Regions from separate parts of the Streptomyces sp. NPDC027962 genome, predicted to be linked through region 3. Evidence: riboswitches for the same ligand, from Rfam matches in the RefSeq annotation. Region 3 holds a riboswitch; each other region holds the start of a gene.
What was found. A riboswitch is a leader RNA that binds a small molecule or an ion and turns the genes downstream of it on or off. The one in region 3 is predicted to bind cobalamin.
Positions count from the first base shown of each region.

Region 1 (5,679 bases), on a different contig from region 3:
GGCGCCGGTGAACGGGGTGCTGTTCTGGTCGCCGTCGTTGCCGATGTAGGCGAAGTGCACGTCGGCGCCCAGCTTGGTCAGGCCCTCGACGTCCGTCGTGCCGAGGCCGTACGCCGGGTCGCCCTTGACCGACCAGTCGTTCTTCAGGCCGAGCTCCTCGTTGACCGCGCCGATGAGCGAGCCGCTGGTGAACGGGCGGATCGACGTCTGGTTGGAGACGACGTACCCGTCGGCGAAGGCGTACTTCGCACCCGCGAGCCCGGCTCCCGCGAGAGTCTCCTTGCCCTCCTTGATCTTCGCCTCGAACTGCTTCTTGAGTTCGCCGGCCTTCTCGGTGGTGCCGGTGGCCTGGGCGAGCAGATCGAGGTTCTTCGTCATCTGCCCGATCGGGTCGGCCGCGTTGGCCGACTTCACCTCCACCACCGGGGCGACCTTGCGCAGTTGCTTCACGGCGGCCGGCGGCAGGTCGGTGCTGGCGACGATGAGGTCCGGCTGCAGGGCGGCGATGGTGTCCATGCTGGGCTCGCCGCGGGTGCCGACGTCCTTGGGCTCGTTCTTCAGCGGGACCGCGCTGTCCCAGGTCTTGTAGCCCTTGACGTCGGCGACGCCGACCGGGTCCACGCCCAGCGAGATCAGCAGCTCGACCTCGTGCCACTCGGTACCGACGACCTTCTTGGCCGGACCGTTCAGGACGACCTTCTGGCCGGAGGCGTCGGTGAGGGTGATCTTCTCGGCGGTGTTCTTCGCCCTGTCGTCGGCGGGGGGCTCGGTGGTCCCGCAGGCGGAGCTCGCCGGGCGGATCGCGGAGCCGGTCACAGCACTGGCCAGGGCTGCTGCGCGTTCTTCGGGCTTCACCCGTCAGAGCAGGTTTTTCGGCTTGCCATACCGCGTGCAGGCGCTCGGAGCGTCAAACGAGCGTCACAGCCGACCACCCGTCCCTCCCTGTACAGGACGGAGGAGGCTTCCCCGAGATCGCCGCAGCGTCCAGTGCCGTGCCCATCGCCCCCAAAAAGTTCGAACACGGCTTGGGCCCATGCGCAGCGTGGGCTGGTCAAGCGGAGCTGGCGCGGTAGTGGGCACGGCCTTTTCTCCTGAGCCGCGCGCGGGTTCGCATCCTGCCGGTGACACTCCGGATCGCGCTGCCGGCGACCGCGAGTACCGCAGACACTCCGGCGGAAGTAGGTAAGGCCGTGGTAACTTCCGGGCGCCAGTCGCACTCGTGCACACGGACGTCCGCGTGCACGGGTCAGGGAATCCGGTGAGAGTCCGGAACTGACGCGCAGCGGTGAGGGTGACGGGCGGGGCGACAACCACTGGACCCGGCCATGGCCGGGTCTGGGAAGGTGCCCCGTCAGGATGATCCCGAGTCCGAAGACCTGCTGGCAGCCGACCGTCCGAACGGGCCCCGCGCATGGGCCCCGACGCCTAGGAAGCCAACGTGCAGCTGTCACGTCCCGCCCACTGTTCCCTTCTGCTCCTGACCGGGGCCCTGTTGCTGACCGCGTGCGGTTCGGGCTCGTCGTCCGACGCGTCAGGGAAGTCCGCCGAAGCCGGGGCCCGGGCTGTCACACTCGACAACTGCGGGCAGAAAGCGACGGTCGAGGCCCCGCCGAAGCGGGCCGTGTCCCTGAACCAGGGCACCACCGAGATCATGCTCTCCCTCGGGCTTGCCGACCGGATGGTGGGCACCGCCACCTGGACCGACCCGGTCATGAAGGGGCTGGAGAAGCCCAACGCGAAGGTGCCCCGGCTCGCCGACAACGCGCCGTCGTTCGAGAAGGTCCTGAACACCGAGCCGGACTTCGTCGCCTCCTCCTTCGCCTCCACCCTCAGCAAGGGCGGGGTTGCCCCACGCGAGAAGTTCGAGGAACTCGGAGTGCCGACGTATCTCTCGCCCGCCGACTGCGAGGGCAAGGACAACAGCGGCGACGGCGACGGCTCACGGACGAAGCCGCTGGCCATGGACACCGTCTATCGCGAGGTGCGTGAACTGGCCCGGACCTTCGGGGTGGAGGAGCGCGGCGAGAAGCTGGTCACGGAGCTGAACGACCGGGTTACCAAGGCCACCTCCGGGATCGACGCCAAGGACACCACGATCCTGTACTGGTTCGCCAACCAGGAGTCCCCCTACATGGCAGGCTGCTGCGGCGCACCCGGCATCATCACGAACACGCTCGGCGCGAAGAACGTCTTCGACGACAGTACGCAGGAGTGGCCCCAGATCAACTGGGAGACCGTCGCCGACCGCAACCCCGGCGTGCTGGTCATCGGCGACCTCACCCGTAAGTCGCAGACCGCGGAGACCGCCGCGAAGAAGATCGCGTTCCTGGAGTCCAATGCGGCGACGCGGAACATGGACGCGGTGAAGAACAACCGGTACGTGCTGCTCAGCGGGCAGGCCATGAACCCCACGATCCGCACCGTCGAGGGAGTCGAGAAGGTCGCCGCCGCGCTGCGCGAGTACGGACTCGGCGGATGACCACCGCTCTGCACAGGCCCGCGGCCCGCCCGCCGCGGTCCGCCGCCGGTACCCTGCGGACCGCGGCCGGCCTGGGCACCGGGCTGGCGGTGCTCGCGGCATCCGTCGCCGTGGCCGTCACCATCGGCCCGGCGGACATCGGCGTCGGCGACGTCTGGTCCGCGGTCGCCTCCCATCTGGGATGGGGCACGACGGAGTTGTCCCCGATCCGAAACGGCATCGTGTGGAACCTGCGGCTGCCGCGCACCCTGCTCGCCGCGGTGTGCGGGGCCGGGCTCGCCGTGTGCGGGGCGGTGATGCAGTCGCTGCTGCGCAACCCGCTCGCCGACCCGTTCGTCCTCGGGGTCTCCTCCGGAGCGTCGACCGGCGCCGTCGTCGTGGTCGTCCTCGGTGCGGGGGGCGGTGTTCTGTCCATCTCGGGGGGCGCGTTCGTGGGCGCGCTCGGCTCGTTCGCGCTGGTGCTGCTGCTCAGCCACACCCTCGGCGGGGCCACGGACCGGGTGGTGCTGTCCGGGGTGGCCGCCATGCAACTGTTCTCCGCGCTGACCTCGTTCGTGGTGATGACGGCCGCCGACGCGGAGACCACCAGGGGCGTGCTGTTCTGGCTGCTCGGGTCGCTCAGCGGGGCCGGCTGGAGCGAGGTGTGGCTCTGCCTGGCCGTCCTGGCACTCGCGCTGGTGGTGTGTCTCGGGTACGCGCGCACGCTGGACGCCTTCGCCTTCGGCCAGGACGCGGCGGCCACCCTCGGCGTCGCGGTCGCCCGGACCCGGCTGGTGCTGCTGTGCGTGACCGCGCTGCTGACGGCCGCTCTGGTCAGCGCGGCGGGCGCGATCGGCTTCGTCGGGCTCGTCCTGCCGCACGCCGCACGCGCCCTTGTGGGCCCGGGGCACGGCCGCCTGCTGCCGGTCACCGCGCTGGCCGGGGCGGTGTTCCTGGTGTGGGCCGACACCCTGGCCCGTACCGTCCTCGACCCCCAGGAGGTACCGGTCGGCGTGGTGACTTCCCTTGTCGGCGTCCCGGCGTTCGTCCTGGTCCTGTACCGCACGAGCACGAGCACGAGGAGGACGCGATGACCGCCGGTACGGATGAGCAGGCGGCCGCGGCGCAGCTGTCCACCCTCGCCGCCGACCGCGTCAGACGCTCCATCGACGGACGGCTGATCCTCGACGGTGTCAGCATCACCCCCCGCCCCGGCTCCGTGACCGGACTGCTCGGCCCCAACGGCTCCGGGAAGTCCACATTGCTGCGGCTGCTGTCCGGCGTCCTCGCCCCCACCTCCGGGGTCGTCACCCTCGACGGACGCCCCCTGCCCGACTGGGGCCGCCGCCCCGTAGCCCGGCGCGTGGCGGTCGTCGAGCAGCAGGCGGACGCCCTTGTCGAGTTGACCGTCCTCGACGTCGTACGCCTCGGCCGCATCCCGCACCGCCGCGCCTGGACCCCCGCCACCGAGGCGGACGAGAACGCCGTACGCACCGCCCTGGAGCGCACCGGCCTGACCGACCGCGCCGGCCAGCCCTGGCACACGCTCTCCGGCGGCGAACGCCAGCGCGCACAGATCGCCCGCGCCCTCGCCCAGGAGCCCCGTGAACTGCTGCTGGACGAACCGACCAACCACCTCGACATCCACCACCAGCTCGACCTGCTGCACCTCGTCGCCGAACTGCCCGTCACCAGTGTCGTCGCCCTGCACGACCTCAATCTGGCCGCCATGTACTGCGATCAGGTCGTCGTCCTGCGGAACGGACGAGCGGTGGCCGCCGGCACTCCGGCCGCCACCCTCACCGAGTCCCTGATCGCCGACGTCTACGGGGTACGGGCCACGGTGACCCGTGCCGGGTCCGGCGACCGGCCGCACATCCGCTTCCTGGGGACGGTCGCCGGGAAGTGATGGTCCTGGCCGGCGGTCAGCCCGGCCCACCGTTGTCGACCGGGTACGGCACCAACGTGCTGCTGTTGTGGTCGATGCGCAAGAGTCGTCCGAGCGGCGGGGCCGCGCGTTGGGCGCGGTCGAGGCGTTCGCAGACCTGGCAACCCGTCCGATGGAGGTGGCGGAGGAGCCGTTGGTGAGGTCGAGGCCGCCGGAGTGGACCAGGCGGTGGGCGTGGCGGATCTCGCAGCCCAGCCCGATGGCATACGTCCTGCCCGGCTCGCCGCAGCCGCCGCGGTTACGGGTGACCGCACGGGCTGTCCACAAGTACCGCCGTCCGGCCGGCATTTCGGCGACTGGACATGGATCCGGCCTCGAAAGGCGAGTCAGCGGAATCAGGCGGCCGCCGCACCCCGGACCCAGCCGCATCGCCAGCGGCCCTACGCCCCTGCTCACTGGACTGTCCAGTAGGGCTCGGGCGCAACCGCGCCCGCGCTCGCCGAGCCGTGGAACAGCGAACCGGGCGGCAAGAGCTGGGTGTTCACCCCGCGGGACGCGAAGTTCCAGGACGGCGAGGCCGTCACCGCGAAGGCCGTCGCCGCCGCCGAGTCCGGCGCCTTCACCGACGCGGGACTTCGCGCCGCCGCCCGCGAGGCGATCGACACCTCCGTCATCGCCAAGGACGTGCACGAGGGCTACGAGCCAGCCCAGGGCCTCTACGGGCCGGCCCTGACCTGGGCGTCCGGCAAGCGCGTCGGGCCAAACGGCCGGGCGAAGGCCGCCGACCCCGACGGCAAGAGCATCACTATCGCCACCTACAACGACCGTCCCGAGCTGCCGGAGACCGCCCAGGTGCTCCAGCAGCAGCAGAAGAAGACCGGGTTCACGGTGAAGCTGGAAGTGCGCACGTCCGCGCGCCTCGAAAGCGACCTGCTGGCCGGGAAGTTCGACGCAGCCGTCTACTCCCGCAACATGATGCTGGACACCGGCGGCCCGGTCACCGTCCTTGGTAGCGACTACAGCTGCGACGGCTCCGACAACCTGTCGTTCCTGTGCGACAAGAACGTGGACGGCCTCGTCGCCGTCCGCCGACACTCGCCCCGCGCGGCGCTAGGTCCGCCATGTGCGCACCGCCCCACAGAGCCGCAGGTCGAAGCACGCTTCGCTCTCGCTGGACGAGCCACATCATGCGTAGGGGGACACAGGTCGAACGGACGGAGCAAGCTCGGAAAATCCCAAGGTCAGATGCCTATCGCACCGGCTCCAGAATCGCCACGCACTCCACGTGCGAGGTCATCGGAAACAGGTCGAACGCCCGCAGCGTGCGCGGCTT
Region 1 covers NZ_JBVHTA010000010.1:45,715-51,393, forward strand. Annotated here, with positions in the region: gene ACZ4SA_RS12235 (iron-siderophore ABC transporter substrate-binding protein) at 1-828, opposite strand, end outside; cobalamin riboswitch at 1,192-1,398, shown strand; gene ACZ4SA_RS12240 (ABC transporter substrate-binding protein) at 1,439-2,479, shown strand; gene ACZ4SA_RS12245 (FecCD family ABC transporter permease) at 2,476-3,552, shown strand; gene ACZ4SA_RS12250 (ABC transporter ATP-binding protein) at 3,549-4,367, shown strand; partial or broken gene ACZ4SA_RS12255 (short-chain fatty acyl-CoA regulator family protein) at 4,384-4,720, opposite strand; gene ACZ4SA_RS12260 (hypothetical protein) at 4,799-5,020, opposite strand; partial or broken gene ACZ4SA_RS12265 (ABC transporter substrate-binding protein) at 4,953-5,429, shown strand; gene ACZ4SA_RS12270 (class I SAM-dependent RNA methyltransferase) at 5,596-5,679, opposite strand, start outside.
Region 1: linked by a shared signal. The riboswitch ahead of ACZ4SA_RS12240 (ABC transporter substrate-binding protein) and the one ahead of ACZ4SA_RS00910 (ribonucleoside-diphosphate reductase subunit alpha) in region 3 are both predicted to bind cobalamin.

Region 2 (5,679 bases), on a different contig from region 3:
CCGACTACGACCGTGCGTCGACGCCGTGTTGCCGGCAGATGCGGAGCCACGGCCGGTGGTGCCGCCGTTCGGGCGGTCACGCCTTGGGCACCTTGGCGTAGAAAGTGAAGTTGTGGTCTTCGGCCTGATCCGGGTGGAGGAGTGCGAAGAGGTCGGCAAGGACCAGATCGGGGCGCAGCACGCCTCGTTCGTAGAAGTCGTTGCCGCCGCCCGGCGGCTGGGCCTTCGTGTTCGTCCACACCTCGCCGGACCTCACGGCGCGGAGGTTGCCGTACCGGCGGTCGGCCTCGAGTGCGGCGCCCGTCGACTTCCACTGTTCGCCGACCAGCCAGACCGGCGCATCACCGCCCTTGGCGTAGACCGCCTCGAAGTTCAACTGCAGGTTGCCGGTGCTCTTGTCGTCGGCCCACGGGTGGGTGCCGCCCGCGTCCTTGAGCAATTTCCCCAGGTAACTGCCGCCGGAGGGCATGCTCCACGTGCCCTGGTACATCGTGCCCGGCAGCACCTTGACGGGCTCGGCCCTGGAGACCGCGTCGGCCGCCTTGGCGGCGACCTTCGCGTAGTCGCTCTCGACCGTGTCGAAGACGTCACCGGCGCGCTTCTCCGCTCCGGTGAGTGCGGCCATCGCCTTGACCCACTCGGCGCGCCCCAGCGGGCTGGACTCCAGCCACTCGGCGTTGGCGACGACCGCGATGCCGGCCTGCCGCAGCTTCGGGTACTGAGGATCGTCGGTTCCCTGCGTCATCAGTACGTCGGGCCTGGCGCCGATGACCTGCTCGGCGTTGAGCGCGTTGTCCTTGGCGTACTCGGCGACCTTGCCCGACGTCACCCGCTCACGGACCTCCGCGGAGCTGATGAACGCTCCGTTCGCCACACCGGTGAGCACCGGGAGGGTGCCGGTATCCGTCAGCAGTGGCAGGTGTGTCGTCGACGCGGAGTACAGGCTCTTGATCGGCACCGTGATCTGCTGTGCCTCGGCCAGGTCACCGGTCAGCTTCGGCTTGGGCGCACCGCACTTGATCAGGACGTAGGACTCCGGTTTCCCCTTGGGGAACGGCTCCTTCACCGTCAGGACCTGGTAACTCCTTTCGTAGCGGAGGGAGAAGTTCTCGGCGTGCTCCACCGTGGACTTGACCGGGAAGTAGTCCTTGGCCGGGTCGAAGTCGTCGATGCAGCCGCCGTCTTCGGAAGCGCGGGAGTCCCCGGGCGGAGCGTCACCGTCACCGCACGCGGTGAGTGTGAGCCCCAGCGCGAGCAGAGCCGCGGCGAGGGCACGGCGGCGGACAGGGAGGGCTGGTCCTACGGGCACGAGGGCTCCTGGCATGCGTCGATGCGCGCCCGGTTCATCGGACGCGGAAAGGTGACCGAGAGGTGCACTCTCAGAAGGTCAGATCGTCAGAAGGTCAGAGGGCCCGGAAGCCGAAAGGGCGAAAGGCCGAAAAGGCGCCGGACGCCGGAAGGCCGTTCAGCGCCAGGCCGACACGGCCGCAGCGGCATTACGGCGCATCCGTACTCGACGGTCGGCCAGGAGGGGAAACTTCACGCAAGCACGTGGGCACACGAGTGCCACCGTCCTCTCTCGGGGAGATCCGCCCCGGTACGTCGAGGTGCGACGGCGTGAGTCTCCTGACTCGGGATCGATGCTTCCCCGGCCTTCCCACCCAGACGGGCGGTGGCTTCGGCGGAGTCGCTCCCCCTACACAGTGGCGGTACCGTGCCGGAATCTCACCGGCTTCCTCGTTCCGCCGTCGCTTGTCGGACGGAAGCATCCCAGATCACCGTCCCCCCGCACCACCCCCTACAACTGTGCGACGAACCACATGGCAGCCAACTCGCATGCACGGCAGGGGCCGAGAGGCGTGTCGCACCTCGACGTCCGGTACGTGAGCCGCTGCATCCGTGTTCCACCGGCTGCTTCTGGGGTGGCGGTGCAGGTGGTTCTTCCCGATGCCAAGGGCACGGGAGCGGAGCGGTCCAGGAAGCCGAAGCCACCCGTGATGACGATCCTCATGCGTAGTCCTCACGGTAGTTGTCGAGCCGGCCGAGCCCCCCGCTGCCGGCGCGGGGGCGGTACTCGCAGCCGATCCACCCGTCGAAGCCCAGGGCGTCGACGACGTCGAACAGGTGGCGGACGCCGAGTTCGCCCAGGTCGGGCTCGTGGTGGTCGGGAACGCCCGCGATCCGCAGATGGCCGACGCGGCCGGTCGGCAGGTCGCGTCGCAGGGCCGTGGTGAGGTCGCCCTCGACGATCTGGCAGTGGTAGAGGTCGGGTTGCACCTTGGGATTCGCGGCGCCCACCTCCCGCACCACGGCGTGGGCTCGGCCTGCCTGTGCAGGAAGTACCCCGGCATGTCACGGCCGTTGATGGGCTCGATCAGGATGTCGACGCCCACCGCCGCGGCTTGTTCCGCGGCGTGGGCGAGGCTGGCCAGGCAGGTGTCGCAGGCTTCGGCGAGTTCCGCCGGCTGAGCGTCCGGCGGCACCGGACCGGGCATGACGTGCACCCGCGGGCAGCCCAGCGCCGCGGCGTACTCGAGCGCCCTGTCGATCCCGGAGCGCACCTCCGCCTCGCGGCCGGGGCAGTGCGCATCAGCCACGCCTTGGGGTCGCGGAAGTCGTCCCAGACCCGGCCGTGCACCGTCTGGTGCGCGGCGTCGTCGGCGATCGCCGCTCCACGACGGCCTTCCCGCCGTCGGTGAGCACTTGGCGCTGCGCACGCCGTTGTCGAGGTGGAACAGCGTGGCGACACCGATGACGAGCGCGGGGATCGCCTCGAGCAGGAACATCCCCTGCCCGCCCTGCCCGCCCTGCCGGCCGTTCGCGCCGTGGAACCGCTCCATGATCCAGCCGGAGAGCGGGTCGCCGAAGATGCCGGCCACCGGGATGGCGGACATGAACATCGCGCGGCCCGCAGGCTACGGGCCATTCCGGGCCCCATGGCTCCGAGGCCCGCCAGGCCCACGCGCGGCCGTACCGGCCTGTCCTCCCCCTTCGTGTCCGCCCTCGCCTTGCTGTGCCGTCCGGGCGTGGCCCGGCCTTCGGGTTCGTGCAGCGATCGGGTCGTATGATGACCTGATGGCATGCGTATGCCGTGACGTCCGTCATATCGGGTGGCCGTCGGCCGGCCGGTCGCCGGTCACCTGCCCCGAATCCGCGAGTTTCGCCCTGGCCGCCCCGGGCACCCGTGCGCCCCTGGTCCTGCGGCACACCGCAGATCCGGCGCAGCCCGCCGGCCGGAGGCCTTCGCCCAGCCGGGTCACGGAGGTTCCAGGGCGAGCGTCGAGTGGAACTTTCCAGCGATGCCCGTCGCTGCGACGGAGCACCTGACGGCTCAGCCGAACGAAGCACGGAGGCACCATGAACGCAGACGCCAACCCGGACGACAGGGTGACACCCGACAGCCGGCTCCACACCGGCTCGGAGGGAGAGGTGACCGCGGAGGACGTGGTTCTCGCCTCGGGCCGCGAGATCACGCCGAAGAGCCTGGCGTGGGCGGAGCGCCGCCTGGCGGAGAAGGGCCGCGCCGCACTCGACGAGCTGCTTCCCTGAGGGGCGCGTTCCACTCGGCGGGTTGCTTCCCCGCGGGACGAGCCTGCCTGCGGGACGAGCTGTGTCCCTGAGGGACGAGCCGCTTCCCTGCAGGGCGAGTCGCTGCGCCCCTGAGGTTCGAGCGGTGCCGTCCCGCGGTGCGAAACCGTCGGTGCCGGCCGAGCGCTGCCTCGTGGGCGGGGCACCGGCGCCGGGGACGTGTCAGCCCGCGTCGCCCGACACGATCATCTCCGCCCACACCTGCTTTCCGCCGCTGAGCGGCACCGAGCCCCACGCCGCCGTCGTCGCCTCGACGATGAGCAGCCCGCGGCCGCCGGTCGCCTCCCAGTCCACGTTCGCCGGTTTCACAGGGCTGCGGGGTGAGGCGTCGTTCACCGCGATCCGCAGGCGGTCCGCGGACAGGGTCAGGTCCAGCCGCACCTCCCCCTGCGTATGCGCGATGGCGTTGGTGACCAGCTCGGACACCACCAGAAGGGCCCTGTCCTTCTCCTCGGCCAGACCCCAGGCGCGCAGGGTGCGGGCGGCGAAGCGGCGGGCGTGCTGGACGGCGTTGGGGAGCCGCCACACCGTCCAGTGGGTCCGTACGGGCCGGACCCGCGTCCCGTCGTAGCGCAGGAGCAGCACGGCCACGTCGTCGTCGCGCCCGTTGGCGCTGCGGAGGAGCTCGTCGGCGACACGCCCGATGTCGGACAGGTCGGCGGCGCCGACGACATCGCGCACGCGGCGCATCCCGTGCTCCAGGGGGAGGTGCGCCGACTCCACGAGACCGTCCGTCACCATCGTGACGAGGGTGCCCGGGATGAGGCCGGCCTCGGTCATGGTGAACTCCGCATCGGCGAGCACACCGAGCGGCGGCCCGCCGTCCACGACCAGCTCCTCGGTCGTGCCGTCCGGGTGACGCAGTACCGGGGGCAGATGCCCGGCCCGTACGAAGCGGGCAATGCCTTCCTCCATGTCGAGGTCGGCGTAGAGGCAGGTGGCGAAGAGGTCCGTCTCCATGCCGACGAGCAGCCGGTTGGCACGGGACACCACCACGTCGGGCGGATGGCCCTCCACGGCGTAGGCCCGCACCGCCGTGCGCATCTGGCCCATGATGGTGGCGGCTCCCGCGCTGTGGCCCTGAACGTCGCCGATGACCAGCGCCACGTGCCCGTCGGCGAGCGGAATCACGTCGTACCAGTCGCCGCCGACCTCCAGCCCGACCGTTGCCGGCAGATAACGGGCGACGGCCACGCCTCCGGGCAGCACCGGCAACTTGCGGGGGAGGAGACTGCGCTGGAGCATCCTGGCGAGTTCGTGCCCCGCGTCCAGCGCGTGGGCGCGCCTCAGGGCGCTGCCCACCAGGCCGGCGACCGCCGTCAGCAGCGACCGTTCCTCCGGGGTGAACTCGTGCTCCGTGTTCCAGCCCACCAGGCACACACCGACCACCCGCCCGTCGGCGGGCAACGGCAGGACCGCCAGTCCGCCGGGGCCGATGCCGAGGAGACCGGGCTCGAGCTCGGCGCCCGGCGGCCACAGGCTCATATGGCCCTGGCGCATCGCTCTCTGCAGTGTGGGCAGGGCGTGGCACGACGCGTCCGGCCACTCGGAGCGCCATTCGGCCTGCCACACGCCGGGCCACGCGTCCGGCTCGGGCGGGTCGAGGACGGTGACCAGGAGCCGGTCGGCCTCCAGCTCGGCGACGGCGATCCGGCTCGCGTCCAGCGGAATGCGCAGGGCTTCGACCACCAGCCTGCTGACGTCCCGTACGGTCGCCGCTCCCGCCAGCCGCGCGGACAGCCCCTGCACGATGGACACCTCGTGGTCGGTGGGGCGCAGATAGACGGCGTCGGCGACCACGCCGAGCACTCGTTCCGGCGTGCCGTCGGCGCCGAACCGCAGTCGGCAGCGCAGGCCCAGCCAGCGCAGCTCACCGCCCGGGCGGCGGATGCGGAAGGCCAGCTGCTCGCCCGCGGACGACAGCCGACCCGGTTCGACGATGGACATCAGGGCCGGGATGTCGTCCGGGACGGCGCAGGCCAGCAGGGTCTCCACCCGCCCGTCGAAGTCCTCCGGGGCGATCCCGAGCAATTCGAGAACCTGGGCGTCCGCGTCCATCAGGCCGGTTTCCAGTTCCAGCGTGAACGCCCC
Region 2 covers NZ_JBVHTA010000007.1:93,396-99,074, reverse strand. Annotated here, with positions in the region: gene ACZ4SA_RS09130 (FecCD family ABC transporter permease) at 1-80, opposite strand, end outside; gene ACZ4SA_RS09125 (ABC transporter substrate-binding protein) at 77-1,309, opposite strand; cobalamin riboswitch at 1,605-1,778, opposite strand; gene ACZ4SA_RS09120 (TIM barrel protein) at 2,008-2,298, opposite strand; partial or broken gene ACZ4SA_RS09115 (hypothetical protein) at 2,394-2,786, opposite strand; gene ACZ4SA_RS09110 (hypothetical protein) at 3,358-3,549, shown strand; gene ACZ4SA_RS09105 (SpoIIE family protein phosphatase) at 3,751-5,679, opposite strand, start outside.
Region 2: linked by a shared signal. The riboswitch ahead of ACZ4SA_RS09125 (ABC transporter substrate-binding protein) and the one ahead of ACZ4SA_RS00910 (ribonucleoside-diphosphate reductase subunit alpha) in region 3 are both predicted to bind cobalamin.

Region 3 (5,679 bases):
GCCGGCTACCCCGGCAGCGGCGGCGTGCTCGCCATCGACGGCGACTACGGCCCCGCCACCGCGGCCGCGGTCAAGCGCTTCCAGTCCGCCTACGGACTCGGCGCCGACGGCGTCGCCGGCCCCGCCACCTTCAGCAAGATCTACGCGCTGCAGGACAGCGACTGCACGCCCGCCCACTTCAGCTACGCCGAACTCAACGACTGCAACACCACCTGGGCCGGCGGCGCCGTCAGCGCGGCGACCGCCAAGTCCAACGCCCTGCGCACCATGTGGAAACTGGAGGCGCTGCGCCACGCGCTCGGCGACCAGCCCATCAGGGTGACCAGCGGCTTCCGCTCGCAGGCATGCAACAGCGCGGTCGGCGGCGCCTCCAACAGTCGTCATCTGTACGGCGACGCCGCCGACCTCGGCGCCGGGCCGCACTCGCTGTGCAAGCTCGCCCAGCAGGCGCGCAACCACGGCTTCAACGGCATCCTCGGTCCCGGCTACCCGGGCCACAGCGACCACACCCACGTCGACCACCGGAGCAGCCGGTTCTGGTCCGCGTCGAGCTGCGGCATCTGAACCGGGGCGGCTCGCACCTCCCCCGTGCGAGGTGCGGGCCGCGCCGGTGGTTCCGGGTGATCAGAAGTCGTCGTCGAAACCGACGGAGCCCTCGACAGCCACCTGGTAGGCCGACGGGCGGCGCTCGAAGAAGTTCGTCAACTCCTGGACGCCCTGCAGCTCCAGATACGAGAACGGGTTCTGCGAGCCGTACACAGGGGCGAAGCCGAGCCGGGTGAGGCGCTGGTCGGCGACGCACTCCAGGTACTCGCGCATCGACTCGGTGTTCATGCCCGGCAGGCCGTCACCGCACAGATCCCGGCCGAACTGCAGCTCGGCCTCCACGGCCTCGCGCAGCATGTCCGTGACCTGCTGCTGGAGCTCGTCGTCGAACAGCTCCGGCTCTTCCTTGCGGACGGTGTCCACGACCTCGAAGGCGAAGTTCATGTGCATCGTCTCGTCCCGGAACACCCAGTTGGTGCCGGTGGCCAGGCCGTGCAGCAGACCGCGGGAACGGAACCAGTAGACATAGGCGAAGGCGCCGTAGAAGAACAGGCCCTCGATGCAGGCGGCGAAGCAGATCAGGTTCAGCAGGAAGCGCCGGCGGTCCGACTTCGTCTCCAGCCGGTCGATGGTCTCCACGGAGTCCATCCACTTGAAGCAGAACTGCGCCTTCTCCCGGATCGACGGGATGTTCTCGACCGCCGCGAAGGCTGCCGTGCGATCCTCGGGGTCGGGGAGATAGGTGTCCAGCAGCGTCAGATAGAACTGGACGTGCACGGCCTCTTCGAACAACTGGCGCGACAGATACAGCCGCGCCTCCGGGGAGTTGATGTGCTTGTAGAGCGTGAGCACCAGGTTGTTGGCGACGATCGAGTCACCGGTCGCGAAGAAGGCGACCAGCCGCCCGATCAGATGCTGCTCGGCCGGGGTGAGCTTGGCGAGGTCGGCGACGTCCGAGTGGAGGTCGACCTCCTCCACGGTCCAGGTGTTCTTGATGGCGTCGCGGTAGCGCTCGTAGAAGTCCGGGTAGCGCATCGGACGCAGGGTCAGTTCGAAGCCCGGGTCGAGCAGGTTCTTGGTGGTGTTCTCCGGCATTACTGGCAGGCCTCGCAGGACTCGGGGTTTTCCAGGGAGCAGGCGACGGCCTCGGGTTCGGCGGCCTGCTGGACGGGGATGTTCGCCTGTGCGGCGCGCGCGATGCGGGTCGCCGGGCGGGAGCGCAGGTAGTACGTCGTCTTCAGGCCCCGCTTCCAGGCATACGCGTACATCGAGCTGAGCTTGCCGATCGTCGGCGTCTCCAGGAACAGGTTCAGCGACTGGCTCTGGTCCAGGAACGGCGTACGCGCCGCCGCCATGTCGATCAGGCCGCGCTGCGGGATCTCCCAGGCCGTGCGGTACAGCTCCCGCACCTCGGCAGGGACCCAGCCGAAGCCCTGCACCGAGCCGTTCGACTCGCGCAGCGCCTCCCGGGTCTGGGCGTCCCACACGCCGAGCCGCTTCAGCTCCTGAACCAGATACGAGTTGACCTGGAGGAACTCACCGCTGAGCGTCTCGCGCTTGAACAGGTTGGAGACCTGCGGCTCGATGCACTCGTACACCCCCGCGATCGAGGCGATGGTCGCGGTCGGGGCGATGGCCAGCAGCAGCGAGTTGCGCATGCCGACCGAGGCGACACGGGCGCGCAGGGCGTCCCAGCGCTCGGGCCAGTTGAGCGCGGTGTCGTAGTGGTCCGGGTGCAGCACGCCGCGGGCCGCGCGGGTCTCGGACCAGGCGGGCAGCGGTCCGTTGCGCTCGGCGAGGTCGCAGGACGCCTCGTAGGCGGCCAGCATGATCCGCTCGGCGATCCGCGTCGACAGGGCCTTCGCCCTGGGCGAGTCGAAGGGCAGCCGCAGCTTGAAGAAGACGTCCTGGAGGCCCATCGCGCCCAGGCCCACCGGGCGCCACCTGGCGTTGGAACGGCCGGCCTGCTCGGTCGGGTAGAAGTTGATGTCGACGACCCGGTCGAGGAAGGTGACGGCGGTGCGGACGGTGGCGTCCAGCCGCTCCCAGTCGATGCCGTCGGCGCCTTCGCCGTTGACGAAGGCCCCGAGGTTGACCGATCCGAGGTTGCACACGGCCGTCTCGCCGTCGTCCGTCACCTCGAGGATCTCGGTGCACAGGTTCGAGGAGTGCACGACCCGGCCTGGTTCGGCGGTCTGGTTCGCGGTGCGGTTGGAGGCGTCCTTGAAGGTCATCCAGCCGTTGCCGGTCTGGGCGAGGGTGCGCATCATCCGGCCGTACAGGTCCCTGGCCGGGATCGACTTGCGGGCCAGTCCCGCGGCCTCCGCCTTGCGGTAGGCGGCGTCGAACTCGTCACCCCACAGGTCGACCAGGCCGGGGACGTCGACCGGCGAGAAGAGCGACCACTGCGTGTCCGCCTCGACGCGCCGCATGAACTCGTCGGGGATCCAGTGCGCGAGGTTCAGGTTGTGCGTACGCCGGGCGTCCTCACCGGTGTTGTCCCGCAGCTCCAGGAACTCCTCGATGTCCGCGTGCCACGTCTCCAGGTAGATCGCGGCGGCGCCCTTGCGCCGGCCGCCCTGGTTCACCGCGGCGACCGACGCGTCGAGGGTCTTCAGGAACGGGACGATGCCGTTGGAGTGCCCGTTGGTGCCGCGGATCAGCGAACCGCGGGCGCGGATGCGGGAGTAGGAGAGCCCGATGCCGCCGGCGTGCTTGGAGAGCCGGGCGACCTGGTGGTAGCGGTCGTAGATCGAGTCGAGCTCGTCGAGCGGCGAGTCCAGCAGGTAGCAGGACGACATCTGCGGGTGCCGGGTGCCCGAGTTGAAGAGCGTGGGGGAGGAGGGCAGGTAGTCGAGCCGGCTCATCAGGCCGTACAGGGACGCGACCTCGTCCAGGGCGCGGACCGATTCGTCCTCCGCCAGACCGGCGGCGACACGCAGCATGAAGTGCTGGGGCGTCTCGATGACCTGGCGGGTGATGGGGTGGCGCAGCAGATAGCGGCTGTAGAGCGTGCGCAGACCGAAGTAGCCGAACCGGTCGTCGGCTCGCACGTCGATGAGCGCGTCCAGCCGGGCGGCGTGCAGCGCCACGAACGCGGCCGTACGGCCGGCGATCAGGCCCTCGCGGTGGCCGACGGCGACCGAGGACGAGAAGGACTCCACGCCCTGCCCCGCCGCCTCGTCGGCGATCGTGCGGGTCAGCAGGCGTGCCGCGAGCCGCGAGTAGGCCGGGTCCTCCGAAATGAGGCCCGCGGCCGCGTCGGTGGCGAGAGAGCGCAGCTCGGCCTCGTCCGACCCGGCGTTCCGGCCGCGCAGCGCCGCGGCGGCGACCCTGCCCGGGTCGGTGTCGGGCAGGTCGGCCGTGAGGTCCGTCAGTGTCCGCAGCAGTGCGGTCCCGGGACCGTCCTCCTCCGTCGCTGAGACCGGATCGGCTGGCGCGATGGTCACCTGGTGCTCTCCTCGCTCGGCTCTGGGCCTTGCGGGGAGGTGAGGCCATGCGGGCAAGGGCCCGCGAGGCGGGCACGGCGCATGGCGTCCACCGGCCCAACCGCGAGGCCCGGACGTCTTTGCACCCGGATCGGTCGAACCGGATGACCGTCGGCAGGTCCTCGGACTTGTCGGATACGGCAAAGCGCACCGGATCACACCGTTGCGGGACAGTTCCGGATTCACACCGGATTCCCCTGCGGCGACAGCGAGATGAGCATACATGTGGGGGCGGTTTAGTCGGACACCCCCATATGTTGTGTCTTCGAGGGTGATGCCGATGTACGGGCGCTGGGCCTTGGCCCCCGCTATCGTGGTCGCTGAAGGGAGGGTCCATGACCGTGACCACCGACCGCCCGCACCTGGACACCGACGACTTCGACGAGGCCTTCCGGATACTGGCCCGCACGACCGAGGGCGTGCGTCTGGAACTGATCGACGGGAAGCTCAGGAGCAAAGCGGTGCCGGACGGGGATCACGGGCGCATCATCGAGTGGCTGACGCGCATCTGCATGCAGGCACGCCCGGAGCTGTGGCTCTATCCCGACCAAGGCCTCAAGGTGCAGGAGTACCGCAAGGGCCGGGCGCGTCCGGACGGCTCGCTCGCCGCCAGCGGCGCCTTCGTCGGCCAAGGCGAATGGGCCGACCCGGACCAGGTGCTCATGGTCCTCGAGGTCACTTCGTACGACTCGGACACCGATGGGCGCGACCGCGTGGAGAAGCCTCGTGCCTACGCGCAGACGGGCATCCCGGTGTACCTGCTGATCGACCGGGACAGCTGCGAGGTGACGGTCTACAGCCAGCCCGACGGCGTGCGTTACGAGAACGCCCACACCGTCCCGTTCGGCAAGGACATCAGGCTGCCTGCCCCGGTGGACATCACCCTGGCGACCGAGCAGCTCAAGGACTGGGTGCACTGACCCTCCCAAGCCGAAGGGCCGCTGCGCCTCCCACCGAGAAGGCGCGGCGGCCCTTCGCCGTGCGACCGGTCAGTGACCGGCGGGCGCGCCCGCCGTGGCCGGGGGCAGCTCCACCTTGACGCCCGGGTCGCCGGCGTCCGCCGTGTAGTCGGACGGGCTGGTCTCGTCGACGCCGTCGGGGGCCTTGGCCGCCCGCAGGACGAAGGTGAGGACCACGGTGACGACGACGTTCAGCACGAACGCGGTGAGGCCGATGTAGCCGATCTCGCCGATGCCCGGGATCTCCGCCGACGAGCCGCCGAAGTGCTTCTGCGTCGGGCTCGCCACGCCGTAGGCCGCAGCCGTGCCGTAGATCATGCCGACCGCCCAGCCGCCGATGAGCGCCCAGCGGTGGAACCAGCGGGTGAACAGGCCGCCCACCAGCGCCGGGAACGTCTGCAGGATCCAGATTCCGCCCAGCAGCTGGAAGTTGATCGCCACGGTCTTGTCCATGGTGAGGACGAAGGCGAGAGCGCCCACCTTCACCAGCAGCGACACCAGCTTGGAGACCTTGGTCTCCTGGGCCGGGGTCGCGTCGGGCTTGAGGAAGTCCTTGTAGATGTTCCGGGTGAAGAGGTTCGCCGCGGCGATCGACATGATCGCCGCCGGCACCAGCGCGCCGATGCCGATCGCGGCGAAGGCGACACCCGCGAACCAGTCCGGGAACATGTTCTCGAACAGCTGCG
Region 3 covers NZ_JBVHTA010000001.1:191,850-197,528, forward strand. Annotated here, with positions in the region: gene ACZ4SA_RS00900 (D-Ala-D-Ala carboxypeptidase family metallohydrolase) at 1-564, shown strand, start outside; gene ACZ4SA_RS00905 (ribonucleotide-diphosphate reductase subunit beta) at 625-1,641, opposite strand; gene ACZ4SA_RS00910 (ribonucleoside-diphosphate reductase subunit alpha) at 1,641-3,995, opposite strand; cobalamin riboswitch at 4,131-4,256, opposite strand; gene ACZ4SA_RS00915 (Uma2 family endonuclease) at 4,370-4,954, shown strand; gene mctP (monocarboxylate uptake permease MctP) at 5,024-5,679, opposite strand, start outside.